Regions from separate parts of the Paenibacillus sp. FSL R7-0333 genome, predicted to be linked through region 2. Evidence: predicted binding sites of a transcription regulator. Region 2 holds the regulator's gene; the other holds the start of a gene.
What was found. The regulator Rex, encoded in region 2, represses fermentation and respiration genes when NADH is low (regulators of the CRP and FNR family bind a similar motif). The targets are predictions, from matches to a motif close to TTGTGAAATATTTCACAA.
Positions count from the first base shown of each region.

Region 1: qoxA (cytochrome aa3 quinol oxidase subunit II) is a predicted target of Rex. The motif match lies at 5,090-5,107, and genes of this name have one in related genera.

Region 1 covers NZ_JBBOBZ010000001.1:760,100-775,591, reverse strand. The annotation lists gene MKY86_RS03250 (ABC transporter ATP-binding protein) at 1-753, opposite strand, end outside; gene MKY86_RS03245 (GntR family transcriptional regulator) at 746-1,135, opposite strand; gene MKY86_RS03240 (hypothetical protein) at 1,412-1,846, opposite strand; gene MKY86_RS03235 (MFS transporter) at 1,853-2,854, opposite strand; gene MKY86_RS03230 (TetR/AcrR family transcriptional regulator) at 3,011-3,628, shown strand; gene MKY86_RS03225 (polysaccharide deacetylase family protein) at 3,720-4,874, opposite strand; gene qoxA (cytochrome aa3 quinol oxidase subunit II) at 5,374-6,390, shown strand; gene qoxB (cytochrome aa3 quinol oxidase subunit I) at 6,435-8,384, shown strand; gene qoxC (cytochrome aa3 quinol oxidase subunit III) at 8,381-8,977, shown strand; gene qoxD (cytochrome aa3 quinol oxidase subunit IV) at 8,979-9,272, shown strand; gene MKY86_RS03200 (TolB family protein) at 9,561-10,694, opposite strand; gene MKY86_RS03195 (methyl-accepting chemotaxis protein) at 10,817-12,526, opposite strand; gene MKY86_RS03190 (ECF transporter S component) at 12,676-13,362, opposite strand; gene MKY86_RS03185 (ABC transporter ATP-binding protein) at 13,335-15,002, opposite strand; gene MKY86_RS03180 (energy-coupling factor transporter transmembrane component T) at 14,918-15,492, opposite strand, start outside.
Region 2 covers NZ_JBBOBZ010000001.1:4,476,455-4,491,946, forward strand. The annotation lists gene MKY86_RS18890 (glutamate-5-semialdehyde dehydrogenase) at 1-1,003, shown strand, start outside; gene proC (pyrroline-5-carboxylate reductase) at 1,034-1,900, shown strand; gene MKY86_RS18900 (DnaD domain protein) at 2,221-2,988, opposite strand; gene asnS (asparagine--tRNA ligase) at 3,013-4,308, opposite strand; gene MKY86_RS18910 (acetate/propionate family kinase) at 4,330-5,538, opposite strand; gene MKY86_RS18915 (3-hydroxyacyl-CoA dehydrogenase family protein) at 5,535-6,407, opposite strand; gene MKY86_RS18920 (AAA family ATPase) at 6,540-8,042, opposite strand; gene MKY86_RS18925 (hypothetical protein) at 8,035-8,577, opposite strand; gene MKY86_RS18930 (aminoglycoside adenylyltransferase domain-containing protein) at 8,803-9,564, opposite strand; gene MKY86_RS18935 (cell wall elongation regulator TseB-like domain-containing protein) at 9,763-10,284, opposite strand; gene MKY86_RS18940 (amidohydrolase) at 10,314-11,615, opposite strand; gene MKY86_RS18945 (redox-sensing transcriptional repressor Rex) at 11,605-12,255, opposite strand; gene dinG (ATP-dependent DNA helicase DinG) at 12,394-15,255, opposite strand; gene MKY86_RS18955 (tetratricopeptide repeat protein) at 15,371-15,492, opposite strand, start outside.

The DNA.
Region 1 (15,492 bases), 3.7 Mb from region 2:
CAAGCTGACACTTCCCCGCTGCTCCCGGTGGAGAATCTGCAGCTTGGCATCCAGTGCGGCCGCATGGCGTTCGTCGCGGAAAGCCACCTGAATCTTGTGCGTGTCCGCCTTCAGATCATCCAGATCCTTCTCGACCAGCATCCGGCCCTCATGCATAATGCCGACATGGTCGCATAAATCCTCAATCTCCCGCAGGTTATGCGAGGAGATCAGCACCGTCAGCTCCCGCTCGGCGACCTCCTGGAACAGGAGATTCTTGATCTGGCGGCGCATCACCGGGTCCAGCCCGTCGATGGGCTCGTCCATGATCAGCACATCCGGCTTGCAGCTGAGGGCCAGCCAGACAGCAGCCTGGCGCTGCATCCCCTTGGAGAAACGGCTGAGCTTGCGCCGGGTGTCCAGCCGGAACATCGTCCCAAGCTCCTCGTACCTCTTCTGGCTCCAGCCCGGATATATAGAACGGTAGAATGCCGCCATACTCTTAAGGGTTGCCTGCGCGAAGAAATACGGACTATCCGGCATGAAGATCATTCTGCGCTTCACCTCCGGCGACTCATACACCGGCTGCCCGTCTAGCTTGACACTCCCCGCCTCAGGACGATAAATACCGGCGAGCGTCTTCAGCAGCGTTGTTTTGCCCGCCCCATTCGATCCCAGCAATCCGTAAATAGCACCTTTATGTACAGTCAGCGAGATGTTATCAACAGCCTTTTCCTCCTGAAAAATCTTGCTGACTCCGCGAATCTCAATCATGGCTGTTCTCCTCTCTTCTCTTATCCAACGCCTGGCGGTACAGCGCACTCATTTCACTTTCCGTAAAACCAAGGTATACCGCCTCTGCCATCAGACGCAGCAGCTCTTCCTTCAGCTCCGTCCGTTTGCTCTCATTCTGCCCCTGCTGCAGCGGGGCCACGAAATTACCTTTGCCCTGCTGTGAATAGATGTACCCTTCCCGCTCCAGCTCCCTGTAAGCCTTCTGGATCGTATTCGGGTTCACTGTGAGCTGCGAGGATAAAGCCCTCACCGAGGGCAGCTGTTCATCCGCCCGCAGAATACCATGCATAATCATCTCTTTGACCTTGTCGGTGAGCTGCTCATAGATCGGCTTGCGGCTGCGCACATCCAGTTCGAACATGACAGTCCTCCCTTCTTCGGATCTATGATCCGACTGATCAACTGTGTTAACTGTACTACTATTATTAATACAGTTGAGCATTAATGTCAATCATTAACTTTTACTTTGTCTAGTTTCAGCGTGTCACGCAAATAAGCCCCCATCTATCTTTTGGACAGATCGGAGCTACGGTTCTTTCATTCACCCCAAAGGACGGGACGATATCAATATCCACACTTCGTTCGAAGAGGTCTTCACTACGCGCAACTGAACGGGCAAACGATTGGAAGCACTATTCTATTGACTATTTCTGCTCCGCCGCTGTCTGCGTTCATCGCTGAACAGGGCAGCGCCTATACCCGGGAGCAGCAGGTAGCCTGCGAACTTATAGGTCTGACTGAACGCATCCACAGCCGCCTGCTGCTGTCTTATTACCCCGGCCCCCGCCTCTGTGCCTGCGGAATTCGCCGCGCTCAGCTCCCGGGTTGTATTGTGCTGGAGCACAGTGACGATGATGGCCACACCGAGCACACTTCCCAGCGCCTTCGCCATATTCGTCACCCCCGAGGCGATGCCGACCTTGTCTTCAGGAACAACCCGGATCGCTGATGACATCACAGGAGCCATTGAGAGCCCCACGCCGAAGCCGGTCAGTGCAAGCCGTAGCATCACCGCACCCAGCGTAGAATCAGCCTCAAGCCCGCTCATGGAATAGGTGGCAGCGCCAATCATCACCATTCACGCTGCGGCGAACAGACTGCTGCCATATTTCGCAGATAGCGGCCCGGATACAGCCGAGCTGGCGATGGAGCCTAAGGCCATGGTTGAGAGGACAAGCCCTGCCTTCAGCTCCGATACCCCCATCACCCGGGTCAGGTAAAAGGAGGTCAACAGCGAAATATTCATCAGCGCCGCCCCCAGCACGATCATCGATACCGAGGTACTGTTGAAGGCTCTGATCTTCAGCAGGGACAGAGGCAGCATCGGTTCTTTCCCCTTATACTGCGTAAGAAAAAAGACCACCAGAAAGAGCAGGTCCGCAGCCGTCAGACCCAGGAACGGGCGCGAGCTCCAGCCGTAATCCTGCACTTTAATCAGAGCATATGTAATGCAGAACATCCCTCCCGTTATCCCCAGGATTCCGCCGTAATCTATGGACCGCCCTGCTGAATCATCCCGTGATTCCTGAATGAATATAACGGTCAGCCCTATGCTCAGCAGCCCAAGCGGTACGTTCACAAAAAAAATCCACTCCCAGCTCAGCTTCTGTGTCAATATTCCGCCAAGCGCCGGACCGCTTGCAGCAGCCACTCCCGAGACGGCCCCCCATATGCCTATAATCAGTCCGTGCATTTCTTTGGGAAAGGTGGTGGTGCTCAGCGGAATCGTAACCGGCACAATAACGGCTCCCGCCAAGCCTTGAATAACCCTGAACAGAATCAGCATGCCAAGGGAAGTGGAGAGTCCAGCCAGCAGGGAACTCAGTGTGAACAGCCCCACTCCAATGAGAAACACCTTCTTCCGTCCGAATTGGTCGGCCAGACGCGAGGCAGTCAGGATGAATACGGCAAATGCCAGGTTATAGCCGTTCATCACCCAGGATACCTGCGACACACTTCCCCCGAACTGGCGGGTCATCTCCGGCAGGGCAATATTAATAATGGTCGTATCCAGCAGCGCCATGAAAAAGCCCAGCACAATCGCCGTAAAGGATAAAGCTCTGCGCATTCCAATCCCCATCTTGATCATCTCCTGAAATATGAAATAGAGTTCATATTCAGATTATATGAACCAAAGTTCATATTTGTCAATTTAAAAAATGAACTTTGGTTCAACTTTTATTGACAGCACAAAACCGCTCCACTACAATCTGTACTATAAGGGGGATCTTACGATATGGGTGAAACAGAGGACAAAATTAGAACTCCGCAGCAGGAGCGCAGTATACGAACCAAGGAAGCCATTATCCGGGCCGCGATGAAGCTATTCTCGGACAAGGGCTTCTATCAGACGAATACCAAGGAGATTGCAGCAGCCGCCGGGGTCTCTACCGGGAGCTTCTACTCCTATTTTGTGGATAAAAGAGCCGTATTCATTGAAGTGCTCCACAAATACGGGGATGAGCTGCTCGCCAGAATCGATGATTCAATGTCAGAAATTAATTTCAATACGATTGAACGTACGGACCTGATCCTGCATCTGATAGACACGCTTCTGCTCTCGCATAAGGCTTTTATCGGATATCATAAGGATCTAAGCATTATGTATCACAGCGATGAGGCCATCAAGCAGTTGATGGATGCCCAGTACGAGACCGGCCGACTCAAAACGCTTACCTATCTCCAGATGGGGCAGGACGAGCTGAAGACCCGGGATACGGAGGCAGCTTCGATCATTGTGTTTGAGTCTGTGAGCGCTATTGTCGACTTCATCTCCTTCTCACCGCAGCGGGTCACTGTGGACCGGCTGAAGTCAGAGCTGGTTCATATGCTGGTGCAATATCTGTACAAGTAACAGCAGTGTTTTCTTTATAGATTCTCGCCAAAAAAAAGAGCAAGCCCGCAGGTTACCCTGCAGCTTGCTCTTCTCTATTAACCCTTACGGATCAGCGTTTATCCTTCCAGAAATTGAGCGGCTCCATATCCTTCGTAATGAGCTTGAAGGTATAACCTTCCTTCTTCAGCTTCTCCAGAATACGCGGCAGCACCTTGAGTGTAGCCTTCTGGTCATGCATCAGAATGACCGGATTGGTCTTGGACGCCTTCAGCTTGTTCACCTGATCCATCACGGTGTTATAGATTCTGTCGCTGTTCTGTTTGTATTTCCAGTCATAGGAATCCACGTTCCAGTCCCAGAGATGATATCCCTGCGTCAGGACTTTATCGCGGAAGGACTTGGTGAAATACGGCTTACTTCCATATGGCGTACGAATCAAGGTGGTGCTGGCTCCCGTCAGCTTCTTCAGTGTCGCATTGGCCCCCGACATCTCGGCAAGCGCCGCTGCCGGCGAAGCATAGAACTTCTCCTGGCGGTGGGTCACGCCATGCAGCGCTAAGCCATGGCCTTCTTTCGCAGTCCGCTTCACCTGGGCGGGATGCTGATTCATGTTGTTCCCCAGCATGAAGAAGGTTGCCTGTACGTCATATTTACGGAGGATGTCCAGCAGGTCGCCAGTCGTGGCTGACGGGCCATCGTCGAAGGTCAGGTATACGGTCCGGCCCGGCTTGCCCGGCTCAGTTGGTGTAACCGGAGTCGCTGGATTCGTTGGAGCTACCGGAGCCTCCGGCTTCAGCTCGGCAGCATATTTATCGGTGAAGGCTGCATCGGTAAGCTGCGCCGAGCCGTCCTTCACACGAAGTAAATATTTATCTCCCGCATAGGAAATGCTATACCCGAGGTAACCGCTGAGCTTCAGCGGAGCCATGAGTTTGCCGTCCTGTACGAAAGTGCTCATAGGCACGGCAGTCCCATCCTTCAGCACCGCACCTCCGTCCTTGCTCAGCAGGGTAAGCGAACCTGTCCCGCCGGCTACATGAATCCCGTCCGTCAGGCCGGTAAGGGTCCATTTCAGCTCATCCGCAAGCGCGCGCAGCGGAACATAATAGGTGCCTTTTACGGATACAGCTTCAACCTTGCTTAATTTATCGTTGACTCCGAGTTTAAGAATAGTGCTTTCACCTTTAGCGTTAGCCGGGACCTGCACAAGCCCCATAATTAGGAATAAAGACATGAATAAAAGCAGAATTTTCTTGATGCGCACAGCAGCAGTCTCCAATCTATGTATATTTGTCTATCACTTTATCATATATACTTTCAACGTAATTTGAGAGATTGTAACCGCAAGCTAAGAAATTGTTACTCTTATGCAATGATAAATGAGGGTTCGCCATTATTTTCAGAAAGCACGCAATTCTCGTCGAATGCTGTCACAGCAGGCGTTACACGGTTAAATCAGCGGTTTTTGGCACAGAATAATTGTGACAAATTTAATAACAATATCGGAATTTTGAACAAAAATTGAACAACCTTAAAATTAGCTAAAGTGCGCCACTACAGTGATCTTTATCATACCCTTAGGGAGTTGTAACAATTTGATCACACATATTTAACTTGTTCGCCATTTTTAAGGTCTATTTTATATAATTATACAAAATATGTATTTTGCATTATGGGTAAGTAGTTCTTACTATAGATACAGATCAATGTACTTCCGTTAATGAACGGCGAATGAAAAGTAGTATTGAAGGAAGGAGTTCTATATGAAAAAAAAGGGACCGTTATACGCTCTGTTTCTAAGCCTGATCCTTCTCCTGCCGGGATGCAGCTCAATCGCTGTTCTGAACCCGAAGGGGCCGTCTGCCAGAACGTTATCTGACACCATTATCCTCTCAATTATTGTAATGCTTGGTGTTCTGGCAGTTGTCTACATCCTATACATCTTTGTATTGGTGAAATACCGTGCGAAGAAGAGTAATGAGGGTTACATTCCAAAGCACGAGGAAGGCAATGTAGTCCTTGAGGCGATCTGGATTATTATCCCGATCATTATCGTAGCCTTCCTGTCTGTTGTAACCGTCAAGACGACAAACGAAGTGGAGAATGTGGCTGCGGATTATAAAGATCAGACTCCGCTGGTCATCTATGCGTCCTCCTCCAACTGGAAATGGCATTTCAGTTATCCGGAAGAAGGCATTGAAACAGTTAACTACGTGAATATGCCGGTACACCGTGCAGTTGAATTCAGAATGTACTCATTCGGCACCATTACCAGTCTTTGGATTCCACAGCTTGCCGGTCAAAAGTACGCCATGAGCGACATGCTGACAACGCTTCACCTCTCCGCTGATACGGAAGGCTCTTATATCGGAAAGAATGCTAACTTCAGCGGTAAAGGCTTCGCCCACATGGAATTCGAAGCACTTGTCCTGAGTAACAAAGGTTACGAGGACTGGGTGAAGGAAGTGAAGGAAACTGCACCTAAGCTGACTGAGGAAGAATTCAAAGGCCTGCTGGCCACGGATTACCTCGGACGCAAAACGTATTCCTCCACCCATCTGGAGTTCAGCCCTCCTCCGGGAAATCACGGAGATCATATGAGCGGCGGCGGCAAAGAGATGGATATGGACAACGGCAATCCGGAGCATCAGGATAACAAGGAGATTCATCCGTCTCCCGAACCGTCCAGCGGAACGGAATTCGACAGCAAGCCTGATCCGGAAGTCGATCAGCCGCTGCCAAGCTCCCCTGTCGATGAAAGCACACATGAAGGACACTAGCTCTCTGAAGAGCTTAATGCAACACACTGAAAGGAGCTACCCTAATGGATTTGGACAAATTTAAGGTTCACGGCGAACCCTTGATATACGGGGCCATGATCAGTATTGCACTGGCAACCATCGGGATTCTCGTAGGGCTTACCTATTTCAAGAAATGGGGCTATCTGTGGCGCGAATGGCTGACCACGGTTGACCACAAAAAAATCGGGATCATGTACATCCTCGCGGCGCTGCTGATGCTGTTCCGCGGCGGTGTAGATGCGATGATGATGCGTCTGCAGACGGCTGCGCCGGAAATGAAATTCCTCGATGCGCAGCATTACAATGAGGTCTTCACCACCCATGGTCTGATCATGATTCTCTTCATGGCCATGCCTTTTATCATCGGTCTGATGAACGTAATCATTCCGCTGCAGATCGGCGCACGGGACGTTGCCTTCCCGCGGCTGAACGCCGTCAGCTTCTGGCTCTTCTTCATGGGCGCCATGCTGCTGAACATTTCCTTCGTCATCGGCGGCTCGCCGGATGCGGGCTGGTCAGCCTACTTCCCGCTGGCGAGTCTTGAATTCAGCCCGACCGTAGGGAACAACTATTACTCTCTGGCCCTGCAAATATCTGGTATCGGTACGCTGATCACAGGGGTTAACTTTATCGTAACGATTCTCAAAATGCGCGCACCAGGCATGACGCTGATGAAGATGCCGATGTTCACCTGGTCCGTACTTATCACCAACGTTATCATTGTCTTCGCCTTCCCGGTTCTTACCGTAGCGCTGGCGATGATGATGTTCGACCGCCTCTTCGGCTCCCAGTTCTTCACGATGGCCAACGGCGGGATGGATATGCTCTGGGCCAACCTGTTCTGGGTCTGGGGACATCCGGAGGTCTATATCGTTATCCTTCCGGCCTTCGGTATTTATAGTGAGATTATCGCCACCTTCTCGAAGAAGAACCTGTACGGCTATACCTCCATGGTATTCAGCATGCTGATCATCTCGCTCCTGTCCTTCCTTGTATGGGCGCACCATTTCTATACAATGGGTCAAGGTGCCATGGTCAACAGCTTCTTCTCAATCACAACGATGGCCATAGCAGTACCTACCGGGGTCAAAATATTCAACTGGCTATTCACCCTGCGAAAGGGCAGGATTACCTTCACGACCCCGATGCTGTACACACTGGCCTTTATCCCGATCTTTACGATCGGCGGGGTAACGGGCGTCATGCTGGCAATGGCCAGCGCCGATTACCAGTATCACAACACGATGTTCCTGGTAGCGCATTTCCACTACGTGCTGATTCCGGGTGCCGTGTTCGCCGTCATCGCCGGCTTCCACTATTGGTTCCCGAAAGTGTTCGGCTTCCGCCTGAACGAACGGCTGGGCAAGCATGCCTTCTGGTGGATCATCATTTCCTTTAACGTAACCTTCTTCCCAATGTTCTTCCTGGGACTGATGGGAATGACACGCCGTCTGTATACTTACTCTAAGGAATCAGGCTTTGGTCCGCTCAATATGCTGAGCTTCGTCGGGGCCGTCGGACTCGCGATCGGCTTCGTGATCCTGGTCTACAATATTTACTGGAGTACCCGCTACATGCCGAGAGATACAACCAACGATCCTTGGGATGGCCGGACGCTCGAATGGGCGACACACAGCCCGATCCCGCTCTACAACTTTGCGATTGTGCCTAAGGTTGAGACGCGCGATGCTCTATGGTCTGCGAAGCACGAGAATATTCCATTGTATACAGACACTAAATACACCAAGATTCATATGCCAAGCAATACCGGCAAACCGTTCATATTGGGTGTAGTCTTCTTCTTCCTAGGCTTCTTCCTGGTCTTCAGCATGTGGATTCCGGCGATCGTCTCAGGGATTGGAATTCTGGTCGTACTGGCCTTCATGTCCTTCGATAAGGACCAGGGCTACTACATTCCTGTAGAAGAGATTGCAGCTACAGAAAAGAAACTGATGCGGGGTGAGACTGTATGAAAATAGATGCGTCCAAGCCGCTCGAATATTCAACGGAAGAGAACAGTAACAAGATCTTCGGCTTCTGGGTCTTTCTCGGAGCCGAGATCCCTCTCTTCGCTACGCTGTTCACTGTATATTTCGTAATGGTTAACCGCTATGCCAGCGGACCAAGCGGCAGCGAGCTGTTCGAGATCGGCCCGGTGCTGATGGAGACCTTCCTCCTGCTGTCGAGCTCCTTCACCATCGGTCTGGCTGTCCATGCCATGCGGCACGGCTACAAGAAAGCCATGATGGTCTTCATGGCGATTACGCTGGTGATGGGTCTGGCTTTTGTCGGTATTGAAATCGACGAGTTCTTCACTTATGTACATGAAGGAGCTACGCTGCAGACCAGCGGCTTCCTCTCCAGTCTGTTCATACTACTGGGAACGCATGGTCTTCACGTCAGCTTCGGTCTGCTGTGGGGAATTGGCATTATGATTCAACTGTGGAAGCGCGGCATTACTCCCGCTACCGCCAACAAAACGTTCATCTTCTCCTTGTTCTGGCACTTCTTAGACGTGGTCTGGATCTTTATCTTCAGCTTCGTCTACCTGAAAGGACTGATGTGACATGATGAAGCAACTATTCCCTATTAAGCATGTGATGGGTTATGTAGCCTCTCTGGTCCTCTCTGCCGCTGCACTGATTGTAATTTACGGAGACCTGTCCTCCAGTGCCAATATGGTGGTGCTGCTGGTTACGGCGCTGATCCAGGCCTCCTTGCAGCTGTTTGTGTTCATGCACATCGGAGAATCGGCCGATTCCAAAAAAGAACTGTATATCAACATCGCATACGCCATGTTCGTGGCTCTGGTCACCATCTTCGGCACCCTGTTCATCTTCGTATGGGGCTGGTATGCTTAGAACTTAGTTCTATCTAGTTATAAAAAAAGTGGTCCGTACCGGTGAGTCTACCGGATACGGACCGCTTTTTTTGGATTTTAAAGCTTGCCATCATGATGATGTAGTCGTAACTGCAGGGAATGTTTGAACTTCCGGCCGCTGTTATGTTTGAATTTCCTGATTATAAACCGCTGGCTGCGGTAGAAATCCAAACATAAAGGCGGACGCTAACGCTCCTCCAGTTTCAAACTTCCCTTCCGTCACTTCCACCTGGCATGGTCTGTTCAAGTTCAAAATCTACAAGATCCTTTAATACTTTAACTGGACTATACTGCTGCTGCTTCCGCTGTCATCCCGCTCTGTATACGCAAGCTGCTTGCCCGAGGGGCTCCATGAGGTGGTCATCGTCCCGTTGCTCTCCGCAATCTGGACGGACTTGTCAGAAGTCAGATCGTAGACATATAAGGTATGATTCGTTATACCATTCTCCTCAAGAGTTACACTATAGGCAATCAGCCGCTGATCCGGGGACCAGGAGACGGCCCCAAGCTCGGTGCCTTCCACCAGGGTCCGCGGATTCTTACCGTCTGTGCCGCTGAGCAGCAGCGACTGGGTCGTCTCCTTATATTGCAGGATCAGCATTTGTTCTTCGTCAGGTGAAGGGATTACGCTGCTGGTACCCGGAATATTCAGGTCAGCCTTCGCCTTAGTATTCAGGTCCAGGGTGTGCAGCGAGTCCTTCGAATTACTGGTGTAATAGATCTTATCCTTGATTTGTCTTACAACAATCAGACCTTCCCCGCCTAGTCCCTCCACCGGGGCAATCTTCATTGAGGTAGCCGTCGCTGTGTAAGCACCGCCGCTGTATGCAGGACCCACTACCGTATCCTTATCCGCCCAATCGGCCCCCATTGCTCCGGCAATGGTATCGCCCTTAATGGTGAACGTCTTCTTGGACCCCAGGTCCATTACATTGTAGACTGGATCACCCAGGGAGAATTCACTATAGAGCAGAAACAACTGATCGGCGGACAGCTTGGCATCCCCCAGCATCATGTTCGCCTTCTCTGTAATCAATTCGTATTCGCCGGTATCCAGATGGAAGAAATACAGGCTCTGCGGATAGGAACCCTTCAGCTCTCCCGAGCTGATCGGTCCCAGCTTATCGTTCTGCTTGGACACGACAACGGTTCTATCGTCCTTCCAGTCGGAGATTGCTATTTTCTCATACTGTTTACTTTCCCCTACCGTTACCCCAGCAGCTTCAGCAGGTGCCGGTGTAACCTTTGGCCCTTCCGTAGGCTGGGCAGAAGCTTCTACAGGAGCCGCTGTTGGCTGTGGGCTGGGGCTAACCGCCGGAGCACTAGCCTGATTCGAGCTACAAGCTGCAAGTGTCATTAACAAGGCTGGAACTATCACCAGCTTCCATGTTCGAGTGTTCATTATAGAGACCGCCTCCTTGAGATTAATAATAATACGTTCAAAAGCCCGGCTCCGCCGAAGATGCCCGGGAATCTCCAGGGTTCCTCGGCCGAATCGGGCCGGGCTGATGTCTATTATAGCCGTTACAGCCGGAACCGGGCCAGATGCTTCTGCAGGTCCTCGGCCAGGGTAGCCAGATACTGCGCAGAGGAGGACATCTCTCCCATCGCGGTCAGCTGCTCCAGGCTTGCTTCGCTGGTGCCCTGAACGTCTGCGGCGCCTTTGCGTGAGATTTCATTCACCGTTGACATGGATCTGGCCACTTCCTCCGATTCCTGCGCGACATGGCCGATGACCTCTGTGATCTGCTCTGTCTGCTCACTGGCAGCCTGAATGGAGGTCTGGATCGCCGTAAAGGATTCGGATACCACCTCACTCTGTGCTACACCGTGAGAGACAATCCCGGAGCCTTGCTCCATCGATTCTACGGCACTGGCGGTCTGCTGACGGATATGGTTAATGATCTCTGTAATCTGCAGCGAGCTTGTTCCGGTAGCTTCCGCCAGCTTGCGGATCTCACCGGCAACTACAGCGAAGCCACGGCCATGCTCGCCCGCCCGGGCGGCTTCGATGGAAGCATTCAGGGACAACAGATTGGTCTGGGTCGCAATCTCATTAATGGTTGTAATAATGGTGTTAATCTCTTCGGACAGACTACCCAGGTTGCCGACAATCTGGCGGCTCGCCGAGACACTGGAGTCAATCTCCCGCATCTGGGCCAGAATCTGTTCTACTGCGTATACACCGCGTTCCGTGGAGGAGGCAGCCTGCTCCATCAGGCGGGTCATTTCTTGTCCACTATACCGGGCTTCGGCAATCTCATAGGACATCGTCCGCACAGACTGCGTAGTCAGGGTAATGCTCTCCGCCTGCACATCGAATCCGGCTACGATCTCGCCTGAGGTCTCAGCGATCATCTGTGAGGCGTGCGCTGTCTGGTCGGCACTGGCGCTCATCTGCTGGGAGGAGGCCGAGAGAATCTCGGCGCTCTCCGAGACGCCGCGCATCATATTTTTCAACCCGTCCAGCATGGTATTGAACGATGTATTAATCTGGCCGATCTCATCCTTGGACCGGTAAGCGGCAGAGGCCGTCAGATCCCCTTCTTCCGCCCGCTTCATCAGCCCCTGCAATTCCTTCAGCGGTCTCGTAATCAATCTGGTGATGATCACACTCAGGACAATACTGAGCAGCAAGGCCAGCGCAATCAGAATGCCGCTTAACGTAACAGAGCTCTTGGCACTGTCAGCCGTCCGTGTATTATGGGCAGACGCATCCTGAATGAATAACGTCGCCGTCTCTTCTAGCAGCCGGACCATTTTGTCACGCAGTTCGTTAAAGGTCCGGCCCGTGTACACCTGATATCCTTCATCGTTAAGGTCGTTATCGGCCAGATGGATAATATTATCACGCTGTGAACGGTAATCCGGCAGCAGCAGGGTATATTCGTTCACATAAGCTGCAATCTTGTCATTGTTGAATTCAATCTTCCTCAGTTCGGCCATCAGCTCATTGTTCGTCTGGATATTCTCCTGAATTCTCGCCTTCAGCTCCTGCTTCTTCGCGTCATCCGTTGTAATCAGATCCTCCAGCAGAAAAGACTCAATCGCCCGGTTATTCCCGCGGATCTCCGTTACGAAATAAATCGGCTGCAGGTTCTGCCTGTATGTCTCTTCAGACCTCTCAGCCATTCTGGTTGTCGTCAGGATACCCGTTGTTCCGATCCCGATTAGTAGTAGAATAACCACTGCGATCAGTACAATCATTTTATGCTTAATCTTCAGATGTCTCATTTCCTGTTATCCCGCCTTCTCGATATCTAGCTGTAACCTTAATTATCGGAGAATAACATCGAATTGTTGATGGCCCTGCTAAGAAATTTGTCGAAAAAAGAAGAAAATTATCGTTTTGGTAGAGCGATATCCATTAATTATAATTCCATTCACTCTTGAAGCAAGCCATATTTCTTGCGGAATCTCTGCAGCACCTTGGTCCAGCCTCCGGCCAGCACCGCTAAGAAGAATACATTCGACAAGGCATGGGCCAGATCGAAGTAAAAGCTTGCGGCAAACGTAACGGCAACCAGCCGCCAGCTTAAGGCATCCGGCAGACTGAGCAGGACCCAGATATTCATAATCCAGCCGAACAGGAACCCCCAGATGAAGCCAAACACCAGCAGCCCGGCCCGCCGGCGCAATAGCCAGCTCCTCCGTAGCCACCCGGCTGTAAGTCCGGTCATACCCCAGGCGAACATCTGCCATGGCGTCCAGGGCCCTTGCCCGAAGTAAATATTGGAGACCAGGGCAGCGACTGCTCCGATAACGAACCCCGCCTCTGCCCCGAAGACATAAGCGGAGAGGATGACAACGGCCGACACAGGCTTTACCCCCGGCAACGCAGCAAAAGGAATCCGGCTGACAGCTGCAATAGCGGACAATACAGCCAGCAGCACGAGTTCACGGGACTGGAGCGGCCGGCGCTCCAGGCGGATGAACAGCGGCAGGAGAGCAGCCAGCAGCAGCACCACGCTAAGCAGCACATAATGCCGGTCAGTGAATGCTGCGGTAAGCGCAAGCCCGGCGGTGAAGAGTCCCAGGGCTATTAGCAGCGGAATGCGGAAGCGGGCCATGCGCGAATCACATCCTCTATGGTCAATGCCTGCGGCAGCCAGTCCCGCACTATCCGGTTGACTGCCGTGGTATAGAAGTAATTGCTGCTGAAGAACTCAGCCGGTGTGCCCGCTGCCGTAATTCCCCCGTCAAACAGGAGTGCACAGCGCGAAGCATGCTTAGCCGCGAATTCTACATCATGCGTTACGATGAGAATACTGATCCCCTGCCCGCGCAATTGCTGAAGCAGGGCGGCCAGCCTGTCTTTGGCGGCCGGATCAAGCCCCTTAGTCGGCTCATCCAGCAGCAGAATATCCGGCTTCATCAGCAGCATCATGGCAAGCGCGGCCTGCTGCTGCTGCCCGCCGCTGAGGTCATGCGGATGACTCTGCAGCACCTCCCGGAGCTGGAACACTTCGAGCAAAGCCTCAATCCGGCTTGCTGTTGCCTCAGGAGATAGTCCGGCGTAGCTCCCCATATGCTGCAGCTCCTCGGCTACCGTATCATAGCTGAAATAGAGCAACGGATTCTGCGCCAGGAGACCTGTTGTCTTGCCCTTGGCCAGCTCTATCTTGCCGCGCTGCGGCTTCATCAGTCCGTTCAGTACATGCAGCAGGGTCGACTTGCCCGCACCATTCCCGCCCATGACTGCCAGGAGCTCCCCCTGCTTAAGTGTCAGCGTGAGCTTCCTCAGGACCTCCCGGCCCTCCTTCTCATACCGGAAGGTTACTTCGCGGCAGGTGAGCAGAGACGCTGCGGCGGGACTATTCAAGTTATTAACCAGTTCAGCGCCTGCGGCAGCGTCCGTTCCTGCCATCAGGGAATGTATCCAGCGTCTGCCCTCACGCACCGTCAGCGGAATGTTCTCCGTCGCAGCCGAATCCGCTTCCGGAGCAAGCGACAAGTACAGGCGTGAGGCGGCTGGCAAGTAACGCCCAGCCGAAGTCAAGGCTCCGCTGCCGGTCTGCCGGGCGAACAGGCGGGGAGCGGCATCTGCCAGCAGCTTGCCGTCTTCCAGCATCAGCACACGATCCGCCAGCGGCAGTACCTCCTCGAGCCTGTGCTCGCTGATGATCACCGTGACCGCCATTTCCTCGTTCAGCCGCTGTAGCGCCATCATGAATTCCCGTGCAGCAACAGGATCAAGCTGGGAGGTTGGCTCATCCAGCAGCAGCACCTTGGGCTGAAGCAGCAGCACTGAGGCCAGGTTCATGAGCTGCTTTTGTCCGCCTGACAGCTCATGTACCGGACGGTAGAGCAGCGGCTCCAGCCCGAACAAGCCGCAGATCTCCGCCAGCCGGGTCCGCATGACAGCAGGCGGCAGCCCCAGGTTCTCCATGGAGAAGGCCAGCTCATGCCAGACCGTATCCATCACGATCTGTGCATCCGGGTTCTGGAAGACCATCCCAATCTCCCCGGCGGCCACCGCTGCCGGAAGCCCGGACAGAGGCTGCCCTTTGTAGGTCAAGGTTCCGCTGGATGAACCCACCGGAGTGAGCTCCCGCTTCAGATGACGCAGCAGGGTGGTTTTGCCGCTGCCGGACGGGCCGCAGAGCACGACAAATTCCCCCTCTTCTATGACGAACGATAGCTCATGGAGCGTGTCCCTGTCTTCTTCAGGGTATCGGAAGGATAATTGCTGTGCTTTGAGGATCTCCATAACCATTTCTCCTTTCCTTCCAGTCCCGCAGGAATCAGCACGAACAGGCAGAAGCTGCCGTACATGACGGCCTCCTGCCAGCCGAAGTCCGCTGGTCTCATCCGGGGATAGATCTCCAGCTTGCCGTAGCCCTGCACCCAGAACAGCAGCGTAACCACACCGCTAACGGTTAACAGCAGCATCACCAGCTTATCCTGCAAATCGGCCTTGTATATCGTGTAAGTGCTGCGTTTGGTACTTCCGTAGCCGCGGGCTGTCATGGAATCTCCTGTCTGCAGGGCTTCCTCCAGCGACCAGGTCAACAGTACTTTGAGCAGCGTCATTCCGTCCGTCATTCTTTTCTTAAGGCTTCCCGTACCGGCATCTATCCCGCGCAGACGCTGGATCAGCGTAATCTGGCGCAGCCGCCGCTGGAACAGCGGTACGAACCGGATGGCCATCAGCGTCAGCAGCGCCGTTCTCGGCGCAGCCGCCGCGAACAGGTACATGA
Region 2 (15,492 bases):
GCAGCAGATTGCCGTTCTGCCTGATCCGGTTGGAGACAATCTGGAGACGATCGAACGGCCAAACGGCCTGCACATTGAGAAGGTACGGGTTCCGCTTGGAGTCATCGGCATTATCTATGAAGCACGCCCCAACGTCACCGTTGACGCTGCCGGACTGTGCCTTAAGACCGGCAATGCCGTGGTGCTGCGCGGCGGCTCCTCCGCCCTCTCCTCCAACCGTGCCATCGCCGAGGTGCTGCACCGCGCACTTGCAGGTACCGCCCTTCCGCCGGATGCCTTACAGCTGATCGAAGATCCTAACCGTTCCTCCGTGGATGAAATGCTGAAGCTGAACGGACTGCTGGATGTCATCATCCCGCGCGGAGGAAGCTCTCTGATTCAGAATGTGGTTCTGAACGCCACCGTACCGGTTATTGAAACAGGAGCAGGCATATGCCATACTTATCTGGATGCAAGTGCCAATCCGGAAATGGCCCGGCGTATTAGCGTGAATGCGAAGGCCCAGCGGCCTTCGGTCTGCAATTCAATGGAGACACTGCTGGTTCACCGTACTTACGCCGAAGAACATCTCGCCGCACTTGCCGAAGCCTTCCGCGAGGCCCGTGTGGAGCTGCGCGGCTGCCAGGATACCGTTGCTCTTATCCCTTGGGCTGTGCCTGCCACACCAGAGGACTTCGCTACAGAATACAACGATTATATTCTAAATATTCGTATCGTGGACACGCTGGAAGAGGCTCTCGGACATATCGCGGAATTCGGCACCAAGCATTCCGAATGTATTGTAACTGAAGACGCGGCGAATGCTGCACGCTTCCTGCAGGAGATTGATGCTGCAGCGGTATATCACAATGCATCTACCCGGTTCACGGACGGCTTTGAGTTCGGCTTCGGCGCCGAGATCGGCATCAGCACCCAGAAGCTCCATGCCCGCGGGCCAATGGGACTGCCTGCACTCACTTCAAGCAAATATATGATTCACGGCTCCGGCCAAATCAGGGGTTAACTCACTCAACTTATAGGGGGACTGCCAGCCATGTGCCAGCAACCAGCAATTCCGCTCATCAATCATAATATCGTTTTTTACGGCGCAGGCTCGATGGCTGAGGCCATTGTACGGGGATTGATCGCCCGGAATGTAGTGGAATCGGACCGGATTATTATGCTGAACCGCAGCAGCAGCGAGCGCCTGGCTGAGCTCCGCAGCCGTTACGGCGTGCTCGGCTATAATGCTCCCGAGTCCAAGCTCGAGGCTCTGCGCACTGCGCCGGTCATCGTTCTAGCCATGAAGCCCAAAGACGCTGCCGAAGCGCTCCGTTCACTGGGACCGCTGCTGTCGCCGGATCAGCTCGTCATCTCTGTCATTGCCGGGCTGACCATCCGTACGATGCAAGGCTTACTGGGGAATCCGCAGCCTGTGGTCCGCACCATGCCGAACACCTCTAGCTCCATCGGCCTTGGTGCTACCGGGATTGCCTTCTCCAAGGAGGTTGGCGAAGACAGCCGCCGTACAGCGCTTAATATCTTCGAAGCGGTCGGCCTGACGGCGGTCATTGACGAAGAACGGATGGAGACCTTAACCGGGATCTCCGGCAGCGGACCGGCTTACATCTATTACATGATGGAAGCGATGATCGCTGCCGGTATCCGCGGAGGGCTGCCGCTTGCGCAGAGCCGTGAGCTGACCGTCCAGACCGTGCTTGGCGCAGCCCGGATGGTGCAGCAGACCGGTGAAGAGCCTGCCGCCCTGCGCAAAAAGGTCACCTCGCCGAATGGATCTACCCAGGCGGCCATTGAAGTACTGGAGCGCGGCGATTTCTTTGAGACCGTCATTTCCGCCGTCAACCGGTGTGCGGAACGTTCCCGCGAGATGGGCTCGGCTCTGGAGCAGGAGCTGCACTAATTTTTTGGCCTAGTTATTGATATTCTTACTACAACATAACAGCCCGCAGTTCCTTCCATGTGAAGGAATTGCGGGCTGTTCGCGGGTTGTGAGGCACAATTCCGCCAGCTTCAAGTGCATTTATACCCTTCATTTTGCTCATCAAGCCACTTTTGCTGAATTCAGTGGCACTTCAGCCCCTCACCCCCGCTCCCCTCCCACTTTCCGCCAACTCACAAGCAGCAAATCAAAAAAAGTGCCCCTTAAGCCACATACATGACTTAAGAGACACCTTAACCGGCCGGGACTTGCCCTGGACCGGCATCTCTAACTCGCTCCGCTCATCTGCCGCCGCCCCGGAATTTCTGGGAATAAGCTTTGACATCCAGAGCATTCTTCACCCGGTTGCGGGCCCATTCCAGCAGAATGCGGTCAATGTAACGGAAATGAACCTTTCCGGCAAAGACCGACTCCTTCAGCGCGAGCAGAATCAGTTCCTCGGGATAGCGGTCTTCATCCACCCAGCCGGAAATGGATTCACATTCCATGGGGGACAGCGGACGTCCGAATTCCTTCTCGAAAATGCTGAACAGACTGCGTCCGTCCTCTGACTCCTTGTCACCCGGCACAGCCGGGCGGCCATAGCCGCCATCCGGTGCGGTAGCCCCGGAGTAATGAGCCACTGCACGGGCACCCGGCTCCCGCCCGCTCTGGCTGGGCTTCTCCTGGGCATTCTCCCGGGTGAGTTCCGCCAGATAAGCTCCCAGCTTGGCGTATAGGCCGGAGAAGTTATAGCGCTCATAATGGATGTCTCTCAGCTCGTCGTTATCTCCGTCAATGCTGATGAACCCTTCCTTCATAAGCTTCTGCAGTTCTCCGGCAATCACCGGAATACTGCGCCCGGTTACTGCCTGCAGCTCCTCCAGGGAAGGGAAATCAATCCCCTCCACCTGTCTGAAGGAGAGCAGGTGAATCAGCAGCATGGATTCACTGCCGGTCAGATTCAGCTTCCGGTAATATTTCAGGAGTGCATAAGGAATGACGGCCATTCCGTTCTCCAGGCCGAAGGCTACGCCCTCGCCCCAGGTATTCCATCCTTTTCCGTCCATACTTAAGCCCCCTTTCCCTATTCTTTAAGGGTAAAGACGGTACAGTGTACGAGGGAAGGCAATGGTCTCACGGACATGGTCCAGACCGCAGATCCAGGCTACAGTACGCTCCAGCCCCAGACCGAAGCCGGAGTGTGGAACCGTGCCGTAGGTGCGCAGATCCATGTACCATTTGTAGGTATCCATCGACAGGTTATGTTCCTTGAAGCGGGCTTCCAGCAGCGCCGGATCATCGATACGCTGTGAACCGCCAATGATCTCCCCGTAGCCTTCAGGAGCGATCATATCCGCACACAGCACCACTTCCGGACGATCAGGATGCGGCTTCATATAGAAAGCCTTGAAGGAAGCCGGATAGTGGGTAATGAAGACCGGTCTGTCGCTCATCTCGGCAATCGCCGTCTCATGAGGAGCCCCGAAATCATCGCCCCAGGCAATTTCATAGCCTTTTTCGTTCAGGAACTTAATCGCATCGTCATAGCTGATACGCGGGAATGGCGCTTTGATGTTCTCAAGCTTCGAGACATCGCGGCCCACCGCTTCCAGCTCGGCGCGGCAATTCGTAAGCACGGACTGCACGACAAAGCTGATGAAATCCTCCTGCACGCACAGGCTCTCTTCATGATCGGTGAAGGCCATTTCCGGCTCAATCATCCAGAACTCAATCAAGTGGCGGCGGGTCTTGGATTTCTCTGCACGGAAGGTAGGCCCGAACGAATAGACGCGTCCCAGAGCCATGGCTGCAGCTTCCATGTACAGCTGTCCGCTTTGGGTAAGATACGCATCCTCTTCGAAGTACTTGGTGTGGAACAGGTTGGTCGTGCCTTCCGCTGACGTTGGTGTCAGAATCGGCGGGTCCACCTTCGTGAAGCCGCGCTCATTGAAGAACTGCTGAACCGCGCGGATAATCTCCGCACGAATCACCATGACCGCCCGCTGCTTGGAGGAACGCAGCCAGAGATGACGGTGATCCATCAGGAAATCGACGCCATGCTCCTTAGGTGTGATTGGATAATTCTCGGTAAGATGCAGAACCTCAATACCTGTAACCGTCATTTCATAGCCTGACTGGCTGCGCGGCTCCTCCCGGATGATTCCGGTCACATACAGCGAGCTTTCCTGGGTAAGGCTCTTGGCATCGTCCCAGACCTGCTCAGGCACTTCCGATTTCACCACAACTCCCTGGATATAGCCCGTACCGTCCCGAAGCTGCAGGAACTGAATTTTACCGCTGGAGCGCTTGTTGTTGACCCAACAGCCGATGACAACAGTCTCTCCGACATGCTCATTCACGTTCTTGATTACACTTTTGTTAGCCATGCCTACTATCTCTCCTCTAATTTAGCCGTTAACTCCTTGCACAATACGATAGGTATCGCGTGCGATCACAAGCTCTTCGTTCGTTGGAACCACAAGCACCTGTACCTTGGAATTGGCTGTAGAGATACGCCGAGGATCACCCGAACGGACCTTGTTGGCTTCTGCATCCAGCTCGATTCCGAGGAACGTAAGATTGTTCAGTACTTTTTCGCGCAGCAGGGAAGCATTCTCGCCTACACCAGCGGTGAATACAATTACGTCTACCCCATTCATGGCAGCTGCATAAGAACCGATATATTTACGCAGACGATACTCGTACATTTCAAAAGCAAGCGTCGAATTAGGCTCGCCTTTCTCCGCACCGTCAATAATATCACGCATGTCACTGCTCACGCCAGAGATTGCCAGAAGTCCGCTGTGCTTGTTCAGCATGGAGTTCACTTCACCGACAGACAGTTCTTCCTTATTCATTACATAAGGAACAATAGCCGGGTCAAGGTCACCACTGCGTGTACCCATCATCAGACCTTCCAGCGGAGTCATCCCCATCGAAGTATCAACAGAAATGCCGCCGTTAACTGCAGTTACGCTGGCACCGTTACCGATGTGGCAGGTGATAATTTTGAGGTCGCCAAGCGGACGGTCCAGATACTCTGCAGCAGCCTTGCTGACGAAATCATGGGAGGTTCCGTGCGCGCCATAACGGCGTACTTTGTATTTGTTGTAAAGCACTCTCGGGATGGCATACATATAAGCCTTCTCAGGCATCGTCTGGTGGAAGGCAGTATCGAATACAACGACCTGCGGCACACCGGGCATATTATTCTCGGATGCGGTAATCCCCATCATCGCAGCCGGGTTATGCAGCGGCGCAAGGTCGAACAGCTGGCGGATCTTGGTCTTCGCATCGGCATCGACCAGCGCGGAGGATTTGAAGAATTCCCCCCCGTGCACTACACGGTGGCCCACTGCATTAATCTCATCGGTGGATGCGATAACGCCATGCTCTTTGTCTGTCAGACAAGCAAGCACTTTACGGATTGCCGTATTGTGCTCCAGAATTTCGCTTACTTCGGTTACTTCCTGCTTGCCGGTCGGCTTATGGTTCAGAATGGATGAATCCATTCCAATACGTTCTACCAGGCCTTTGGCAAGTACAGATTCATCGGTCATATTGTACAGCTGGTATTTCAATGAAGAACTGCCGGAATTAATAACTAAGATATTCATACACGGTCACCATCCTTGTCATACTTGAAGAAGCCTTCGCCCGATTTTGCACCCAGTTGTCCGGCACGCACCATCTTTTTGAGAATTGTAGATGGACGATACTTGAGTTCGCCGTATTCACGGAACATATTCTCCAGTGCGGCAAGAACGGAATCCAGACCGAAGCGGTCTGCCATTTCAAGCGGCCCGTTCTGGAACTGGTAGCCGATACGCATAGCGTCATCAATGTCTTCAGGAGAAGCGACACCTTCCTGCAGCACATGCATAGCCTCGTTAATGAACAGGCAAATGAGGCGCGAAGATACAAATCCGGGGGATTCGTAGATCATAACGCCTTTTTTCTCTACAATCTCATCGACAAAGGCTTTGGTATCTTCAAATGTGCTGTCCGAGGTCTTCAGGCCGCGCACGATTTCAACCAGATCAACCTTTCCTACAGGATGTATGAAGTGCATGCCGATAACGCGTTCCGGATACATTGTAGAGCTTGCAAGCTCCGTCAAGCTGAGCGTTGACGTATTGCTCGCAAGAATAATGTGACTCGGACACACCTGATCGAGCTGATTGAATACCTTTTGCTTCGCCTCCAGATCTTCAACGATTGTCTCAATGACCATATCGCAGGAGCTGAGTTCAGCGAAATGTGTAACCTTCTGGATACGGGACAGAATCAGCTTCTTCTCCGCCTGGGTAATTGCCCATTTCTCCAGCTGCTTGTCCAGACTGGTCTCGATCATTTCGTAGGAGTAGTTCAGTCTTTCAGCAGTTTTCTCCACCAGCATAACATCCAGGCCCTTGGCTGCCAGCATTTCGGCAATCCCTTGTCCCATTGTGCCTCCGCCGATGACACCGATCTTTTTAAAATTCATGTAAAAGTCTCCATCCTTTCAGGTATCTATACTTCTGTATTGTACCTTGTCTGTCGAAAAAAATAAGTAGCCCGACATATAATGATATCTTAGCATGTCTGAAAAGTAAAAAAAAATAACCGGCATAAAGAATTATGCCGGTAAAAGGACACTGTCACGAAATTGACAACGAAATTGCTCTCCGGAGAGAACTTCTTCCTTCATTAAAATGTCAAGGGAGTAATCAAATATATTTCTCTGCTGCTCCAGCAGGTCATTCGTGCGGATCATAAGTTCATCCAGTATCTTACTGTTTTCCTTCATTAATTCTTCAGTGGTAACCATTTGCAGATTCGCAATGCCGAGCGAGGTGAGCCCTGACTTCATCATGGTCTCGACGATATTCAGCGCCTGATCGAAGTCTCCACGGGAACCGGTACTGCGTCCGCCGTAATACATCTCTTCGGCAGCCGCTCCTCCCAGGGCAATCATGATCTGGTTCTCCAGGTAATCCTTCGTGTACAGATACTGCTCGGTCTGCGGATTATGCCGGACATACCCTAGAGCCTGACCGCGCGGGGTAAGTGTTACCTGGCTAACGCTTCCGGGGCGCAGCAGCTCAGCCATAATAGCATGTCCAAGCTCATGAATCGCTACCCGCTTCTTCTCTTCATGGTTGGTCTCACGGTCGGTCTTCTCACCCATCATGACCTTGTCGATCGCCATCGACAGATGACGCTGCTCTACCAGGGTCAGATTCTCACGCATCATGTAGATCGCGGCTTCGTTCATCACGCTCTCCAGCTGCGCACCCGAGAAGCCGTAAGCTTCTTCGGCGATTTTATCCAGATCCACGGTATCATGCAGCGGCTTGTTCTTGGCATGCAGGTCGAGAATCGACTTGCGGCCCTTCTTGTCAGGCATATCCACCTGAATATGGCGGTCAAAACGCCCCGGGCGAAGCAGCGCAGAATCAAGCATCTCCTTGCGGTTCGTTGCGGCTACCAGCAGGATGCGCGGGGTATCGTTGTTATAAATCCCGTCCATCTCCGTCAGCAGCTGATTGAGGGTCTGATCATATTCACGCTGCTGTCCGCCTTCTCGCTTCCCGCCGATGACGTCGATTTCATCAATGAAAATAATGGCGCTTTGCTTATTCTCCTTGAGTGCGCGTGTGCGGGCATCCTTGAACAAATCGCGTACGCGTCCCGCACCCACACCGACATACATCTCAACAAATTCACTACCCGAGGCAGCTACAAACACGGAGCCCGTATAATGCGCAGCAGCCTTAGCCATCAGCGTCTTTCCTGTTCCCGGAGGACCTGTAAGCAGAATTCCCTTAAGCGGGCGAATCCCGAACTTGCTGATTTCTTCATGCCGGATCAGGAAGTCCAGCGCTTCACGCAGCTCCTGCTTGGCATTGTCCTGTCCGCCGATCTCTTCAAAAGTCAGCTTGGAGGGGCCGTTCTTCTTGCGCTTCTTATCTGCACCTGCATTAACTGTCAGACCGCCACGGGCATGGGCAATGAACAGGAGCGCGGCAACCATACCCAGCGCTATGATTACGGGGAAGATATTGATCCCCACAAAAGCCATAAAAATCAGCATGACCGGAACGAATCCGGCTAAAACCTCTTTCCAGTACTTAGGCATTGTTCCACACTCCCATCTTGGCTGCTGCACGCGGCAGAATGATAAATTTGCTCTCAGTGCCGTTGCTCAGGCTTACATACACATTATTGTCATCAATCTCTGTGGTAGCTGTAACCCCGCTGTACTTGCTGTCCTGCTCCTTAAGTCCATCCAGCTTCGCTGGTATCAATGTATACTTCCGGCTCTCCATCGCTTCTGCTACAGAGAACATCGCTTTATCCCAGTACTCATCCAGCAGCTCGCTCGGCTTCTGCTCCACATCCAGCTTCAGGGTCCGTCCGTCAATAGCAGTGCTGCCTTCTCTTGATACATACTGCACCAGTTCACGTAATTTCGTGCCCGGCTGCAAATCCAGTTTCAAAGTGACCTCATTGCGTTTAATAGTAATATGGGAATCCTTCACTCCCTCGTAGGATGATACCAGCTTCTGAAGCGGCTCCTGCACCGCGAACTGACGGTAAGAATACCAGCCACCAAACAATAATGCAGCAGACAGCAGAGACGTTAGCAGTACAGGCATAAGACGCAGTTTCAAGAAACGTCCTCCTCTCAAAAATGACCGAGCATAACTCTATAATAAAGACCATCCAGCGTGTCTAGCGCCCTTCCGAGACTGACATGCTCTTAAGCATGTCTTAGTACAAGTAGTAGTATATCATAGGTGTATATACGATTTTACATAAAGTTGTGAATATATTTAAAATTTTTGATACTAATTTCTGGATGTTTCATGCGCTTATCATTTTTACCCGGCCAATCTTCAGTTCGGAGTCCGCTGGATTTCAGCCATCATATATTCCGCAAAATCAGTTAATTCGCCCGGCTCATAGCCTTCGGCGTCCCCCGCACCGCTATATTCCTTCAGACACTGTCTAAGCAAGCCGTGATAGACTTCAGGCAACTGCTGCAGCCCCCACTCCCCGCCTTCCTTCTTGGAAGAAACATGACCTTCCTGCATATAATAGAGTATCCTGCATAGATTCAGTATGTAATACACCGGTGATTTCTTAATATTCTGCGGCGCATCATCGATATCCCTGATAATGGAATCCAGATAGTACCTGTTGTCTACCGGCGCAAAGGCCTCGCGGATCGGCTCCCCGTACAAGATAAACCCGCGATGGTAGACTACTGCAAAATGCGCCGCCAGATCAGCATCCTCAAAGCCGCCGCACAGATAATTCTCATCAGTTCTGTACCGCTCTAAATGTGCTTCCGAAAAGTGAAATTCAAAAGGCGTAGGATACACAAAATTTCGCAGGTATGTCTTAAGGACGATGGATAGTTCAATTCCGCGCTTATTCGGCAGACTGTCATGATAACCTACAATACGCCTGGCAAGTCTATGACTGACCTCTGCGGGCAGCTTGTCATGTACGACGATCAGCAGATCGATATCGCTGGTATCGGGGTGAAAACAGCCCATCGCCAGTGAGCCATGCACGTAAATTCCCGACAGATTCTCCCCCAGCTCCTCCTTGAACAGATCCACCGCCTGATACAAATAGGACAAAATTTCCATATTATCAATTCCCCCTGTCTAAAATTCCGTCTCCTGTGGCTGATCTAATATACATGAATGGTATTGCAACCCGTATATACTCTCAAGCCCATGAACGGCTCTAACCTGTTCTTTACTCTTATGGATACACCAAAAAAAGCGGGAGCACAGTATCACTGTATCTCCCACTTCTCCTATAATCCAAGCCTGGCCGTCCGCTTAACGGTTCGGCAGACTGTACCCCTCACCGATGGCGCTGCCATCCTTGAAGCGGTAAAAGTTATAATAGAATCGCCCGTCTTTTTTGTAAAATAGCTGCCAGGCATATTCCCCGTTGTATACACCGGGCAGCAGCCGTTCGATCGTAATGTCCGGCAGCTGAGCGGCTATGATTCCGCGCATTTTCTCTTCTGAGGTGCCATTGCTCAGTTCCTCAGCATACAGGTCGTTGTCGCCTCCGGCAGGCTTGCCCTCCAAGGTGAAACGGACCCACACCATCAGCTCGGTCCCAGCTTCATTTTTACCGGTCAGCACCCAGTAGATCTCATTCTCATTCCAGACAGATTTCTGGGCCTTGGTTACCTCTGTTAGTCCGGCACGCGCCCGGGCCAGCTCCTTGGCCTCACTCCGCTCGTTCCACTGGTCCTTCATAATGTAGGCATAGAACTGGCTTAGTCCGAACAGAAGGAGCAGCACCACGGTAATCCCCAGCCAGATCCATTTTCTCCTCTTCTTCTTCACCACGCTGCTTCCTTTCCCGTTCCCCTGAATTACCGTTTAAGCAGGCTCTCGAACGTCTCCTGTGCTTTGCGGCGGATGGCTTCTTCATCAAGTGTCAGGCATTGTCCATGCTTCACAACCTGCTGGCCGTTCACCCATACATGCTCTACATCCTTGGCACTTGCCGAATATACGGCATGGGAGAGCAGATCGGTATGCGGCAGCAGATGAGGCTGGTCAATATCAAGTGCGATGAAGTCGGCCTTCATTCCTGCTGCAAGCCGGCCTACCCCGCTTAGGAAAATAGACTGCGCCCCGTACTCCGTAGCCATCAGAAGCGCCTCAGGAGCCGGTACCGCTGTAGGATCACCGCTTACGCCCTTGTGGATCAGAGCCGCCAGCCTCATCTCTTCGAACATATCCAGATTGTTGTTGCTTGCCGCACCGTCTGTACCCAGGGAGACCTTAATCCCGGCTCTCAGCAGTTCAGGAACACGGGCAACCCCGCTGGCCAGCTTCAGGTTACTGCCGGGGTTATGCGACACGCCAACGTTATGGCGGGCCAGAATCCCGATCTCTTCATCGTTCAGATGAACCCCGTGGGCAATGAGCGAAGGACGGGTGAACATTCCGAGCTTCTCCAGATGTGCGACCGGACGCAGGCCGTAGTCGGCCACGTTCTGTTCCACTTCATGGCGCGTCTCGGACATATGGGTGTGCATTGGCAGGTCTAGATCATGGGCAGCCTGCACAAACTTCATGAAAAACTCTGGAGGACAGGTGTACGGGGCGTGCGGTGAGAGCATGGTCGTAATTCTGCCGTCAGCCTTGCCGTGCCAGTTACGGGCAAAAGCAATCGCCTCAGCGAGCTTCGCTTGCTGTACCTCTTCCGGGCACAGCCCAATTACGCCGCGCATCAACACAGCACGAATACCAGACTGCTCGGTCACTTCCGCTACCCGGTCCATATGATCATACATATCGAGGAAGGTGGTTGTGCCGCCCTTCAGCATCTCCAGCACGGACAACGAGGTTCCCCAATATACATCATCACCAGTGAATTTCTCTTCCATCGGCCACATCTTCTCCTGCAGCCAAGACTGAAGCACCATATCGTCGCCGTATCCGCGCAGCAGTGACATTGCAGTATGACCATGGGTATTGACCAGACCAGGCATGAACAGCAGACGGCTGCCGTCTACGACCTGTGCGCCATCCTCCACTACCGGCTCAGCTTCACCTATGTAAGTAATCAAATCATTCTCCAGGGTCATGTACCCGCTCAGTACCGGCTTGTCACTGCCCGGAACCAGGAAGTGCCCATTCTTGATTATCGTGATCTTACTGCTCATCTTCAGCCTCATCCTTTCCATCATGCAAATAATAGGCCAAGCTCTGCAGATCTGTGGTGAAATCTGCGGCATGAATCCGGATATTGGCAGGCGTCTTGAGAATAACCGGTGCGAAGTTCAGAATCGCTTCGATACCGGAATCCACAAGAATATCAGCTACGTTCTGGGCTTCACTGTCGGGCACGGTAATAATCCCGATCCGGATGCCCTGCGAACGGATTGTACTGCTTAGCTCCTCCATCGGCTGCACAACCAGCGAGTTGATCTGCTGGCCCACCTTCGGCGGGTAGGCATCGAAGATGGCAGTAATCTTCATCGTATCCTTCAAGTAAGCGTTGTAGTTAGACAAGGCATGACCGAGGTTACCGGCTCCAACCAGTGCAACATTAATTTGCTGGTCAAGCTTCAGGATATGGCGGATCTTCTCAATCAGATAAGATACATCATAGCCGATGCCTTTCCTGCCAAAATCGCCGAAATAAGCCAAATCCTTACGGATCTGGGCGGGATTTAGGTCAAGCTTCTGGCCCAGCTCCTGAGAAGAGACTGTGGAGATTTCACGTTTTTGGAGATCGTTCAGGAAACGCAGGTACACTGGGAGCCTGCGCACGACGGCCTCCGATATTTTATCCGATTTCATGTATTCTCCTCCTTAAAAGTTGTGTTAGACCCGTACAATTATAGCAACCGTGCCCCGCCGCCTGCCGGAGTGGCAGGGCAGGCGGGAACGGATCTTCAGGTTAATCATGACTTATTAATAATAGCAATAGCAGAAGAATTAGGAAACCCCGCCGTCATCCAGCCATTCGGCAATTCTCGGGACCATCTGCTCGGTGAGCATATGCTCCATCTTGGGACCGGGGAGCGAGTACAGGAAGTACTTTCCATAATGCGATTCAATGACTCTGGTATCGTACACAATTACGATGCCCCGGTCCTGCGCCGTGCGGACCAGCCGCCCGAAGCCCTGCTTGAAGCGGATGACGGCCTGCGGCACGGACAGCTTCATGAACGGATTCTTCTTCTGTGCCTGAAGCAGCTCCGACTTCGCTTCTGCCAGCGGGTGATTTGGCGGCTGGAACGGCAGTCTGACAATCGCCAGGCAGGTCAATGCTTCTCCCGGGATATCCACCCCTTCCCAGAAGCTGCTGGTACCCAGCAAGACCGAAGCCGGGCTGTCCTGGAAGCGGCGGATCAGCTTGCTCCGGCTGCCGCCTTCCACACCTTGTCCGAGTACCGCGATATCCTGTGAGGCAAGTGCCTCCTTCAGCGGTTCATACACCTGGCGCAGCATCTTGTAGGAGGTAAACAGCACCAGCATCCGTCCCCGTGTTGTTACAGCTGTCTCGGCAAGGGAGTGCACGAGGGTGTCCACAAAGCGGGCATCCCCAATACTCCCCTTGACGCTCGGGAAGTCCCGGGGAATGACCAGGAGAGCCTGCTCACGATACTTGAATGGCGACGGAAGCAGTGCAGTCATCAGACGCCGCTGCTCTGCAGCTTCGCCAAGACCCAGGTTATCAATCATAAACTGGAAGGATTTATCCACGGATAAGGTGGCCGAGGTCAGGATAATGCTCTTCTTCTTATCGAAGAACAGCTCCCTGAGCTGGGTGCTGACATCTACGGGAACAGCATACATTTGCAGCGACTTGCCCTTATAATTGCCGCTTCCCTCCAGCCAATACACGATGTTCTCATCGTTCAGACTCATGAAGAAGCGGATCTGCTCTCTAATGGATGCCAGATCCTTGAATAACCCACCGATATCAGTCACAAGACTGTCTGAGGAGGATTGGCTGTCCGTGTCACGCATTTCACTGAGCATTTTGTCGCCCTTGCGGATGATATCGCTCAGACTGAGGTTCAGTGTATTCTCAAGGGCAGCCAGCTCCTCCCAATCCTTCGGCTTCTTGCCCGGCTGCAGGCGTGCCACCAGCTGGCCTGCTTCACCGGCCCCGGCATCGCTGCGCTCGGGCAGCAGGCTGAAGAGCCGGTCGCTGAGCGCATCCCAGGACTCCTTCACCGTCAGCAGATCGGGATAGATCCGGTCGATCACGCCGCTCCATTCGGAGGCCTGCTCACTGCCCGAAGACTGCAGACTCTGGCGGAGGGCAGGCAGCTGCCCGCTCCGGCTATCCTTATAGAGACGGGTGAGGGTATGGGCGAATGTGAAATATTTCATCTGCATGCCAAGATGCTTGCCGGCAATATCCTCCAGATGATGGGCTTCATCAATCACAAGATGGTCGTACGCCGGAAGAAGCTGATGCCCGGCTTTGACATCTGCGAACAGCTTGGAGTGATTGGTGACCACCACATCGGAGATCCCGGCTTCATGCTTGGCCCGGTGGTAATAGCATTTGCGGAACCAGGGACATGCGCGTCCCAGGCAGGAGTCGGTATCACTGGCTACCGTCTCCCAGAAATCGCCGCCCCGTCCGCTTAAGTTAAGCTCCTCATCATCGCCGGTCGTCGTCTGGGTCAGCCAAACGAGCATTTGCGCAGCGGTGAGCGCTTCTTCCCTTGGACTCGTAAAGTCCTTTTTGTTCATTCTATGTTCGAACTTGCGCAGACACAAATAGTGCCCTCTTCCCTTAAAGATGGAGGCCTTGAACGGGAACGGCACAACGCTGGTTAAGAGCGGAATATCCCGCTCCCGCAGCTGGTCCTGAAGGTTAATGGTATGCGTGCTGACCATCACCTTCTGATCACTTTTCACACTATGGTAGATAGCCGGAAGCAGATAACCCAGCGATTTACCGGTGCCTGTTCCCGCTTCAATCAGTAGATGCTTGTCCTGCTCAAGCGCTGTAATGACCTCATGGATCATCAGCTCCTGGGCTTCCCGGCTCTCATACTGGGGAAGAACAGCCTTCAGCCGCTTGGTTACCTCATCCATATATTCTTCAAAGGTAATATTCTCCAGCGGATTGACGCTTCCATCCTCCCGTGGCGTAGCCAGCTCTGCCCAGTCCCCCACAGCCAGCGCAAGCTGGCGGTAGAAGCTCAGCTCACCTTCCGGCTGAAAGGTCTCCATCTCCCGCTCCCGCAGCAGACCGTCGAAATACCAGGCCAGATCACTGTCTTCGTCCGCGAACAGCTCATTCAGCCGCTGAATCGTCAAGAGCGGCAGACTCTGCAGCTCTTCCAGACATTTGAGCAGCACAATAGCCGTGGCAAGCGCATCACTGTCCGCCTGATGGGGACGGTCATGCGTAATGCCGAAGTGGCTGCTTACCGCGCCAAGCTGATAGGTGCTCAGTGAGGGAAAGCATATTTTGAGAAAATCGATCGTATCCAGAATCCGCCCCTGAAACGGCAGGTAGCCGCAGCGGTCCAGCGCATTCTGCAAAAAATGAAAATCAAACGCGACATTGTGTCCGACGAGGACGACATCATCCAGCAGCGGCACCAGCTCCATCATCATCTCATCGAGCTCCGGCGCATCCTGTACGTCGCTGTCTGTAATTCCGGTCAGGCCCGTAATAAAAGGAGGAATGGGCGCTCCGGGCTTGACATAGGAACCATACACCCGGGAGATCGTCCCGTCTTCTTCTATAATGGCAAGGCCAACCTGGATGATCTCTCCCACAGATTGGGTTCCCGTAGTTTCAAAATCAAGCACGGCAAATTTCATTATAAGTTCTATTCCCTTTCACTTGAGACTCTTTATCAGCATAACAGAAGTTACGAAAAAAGGCGATGCACACCCCGGGAAACGGGGCGCATCGCCTAAAGAAACCGAGGATAAATTATAAAAGCGAAACCAGCTGATGGCCAAACTCCAGCTTCCCGCCCCGTCTGCGGCATACCTCCAGATTCACATTCGGCTCCGGCAGATCCGGGTCATGCAGCAGCGACAGGCTGAATAGCT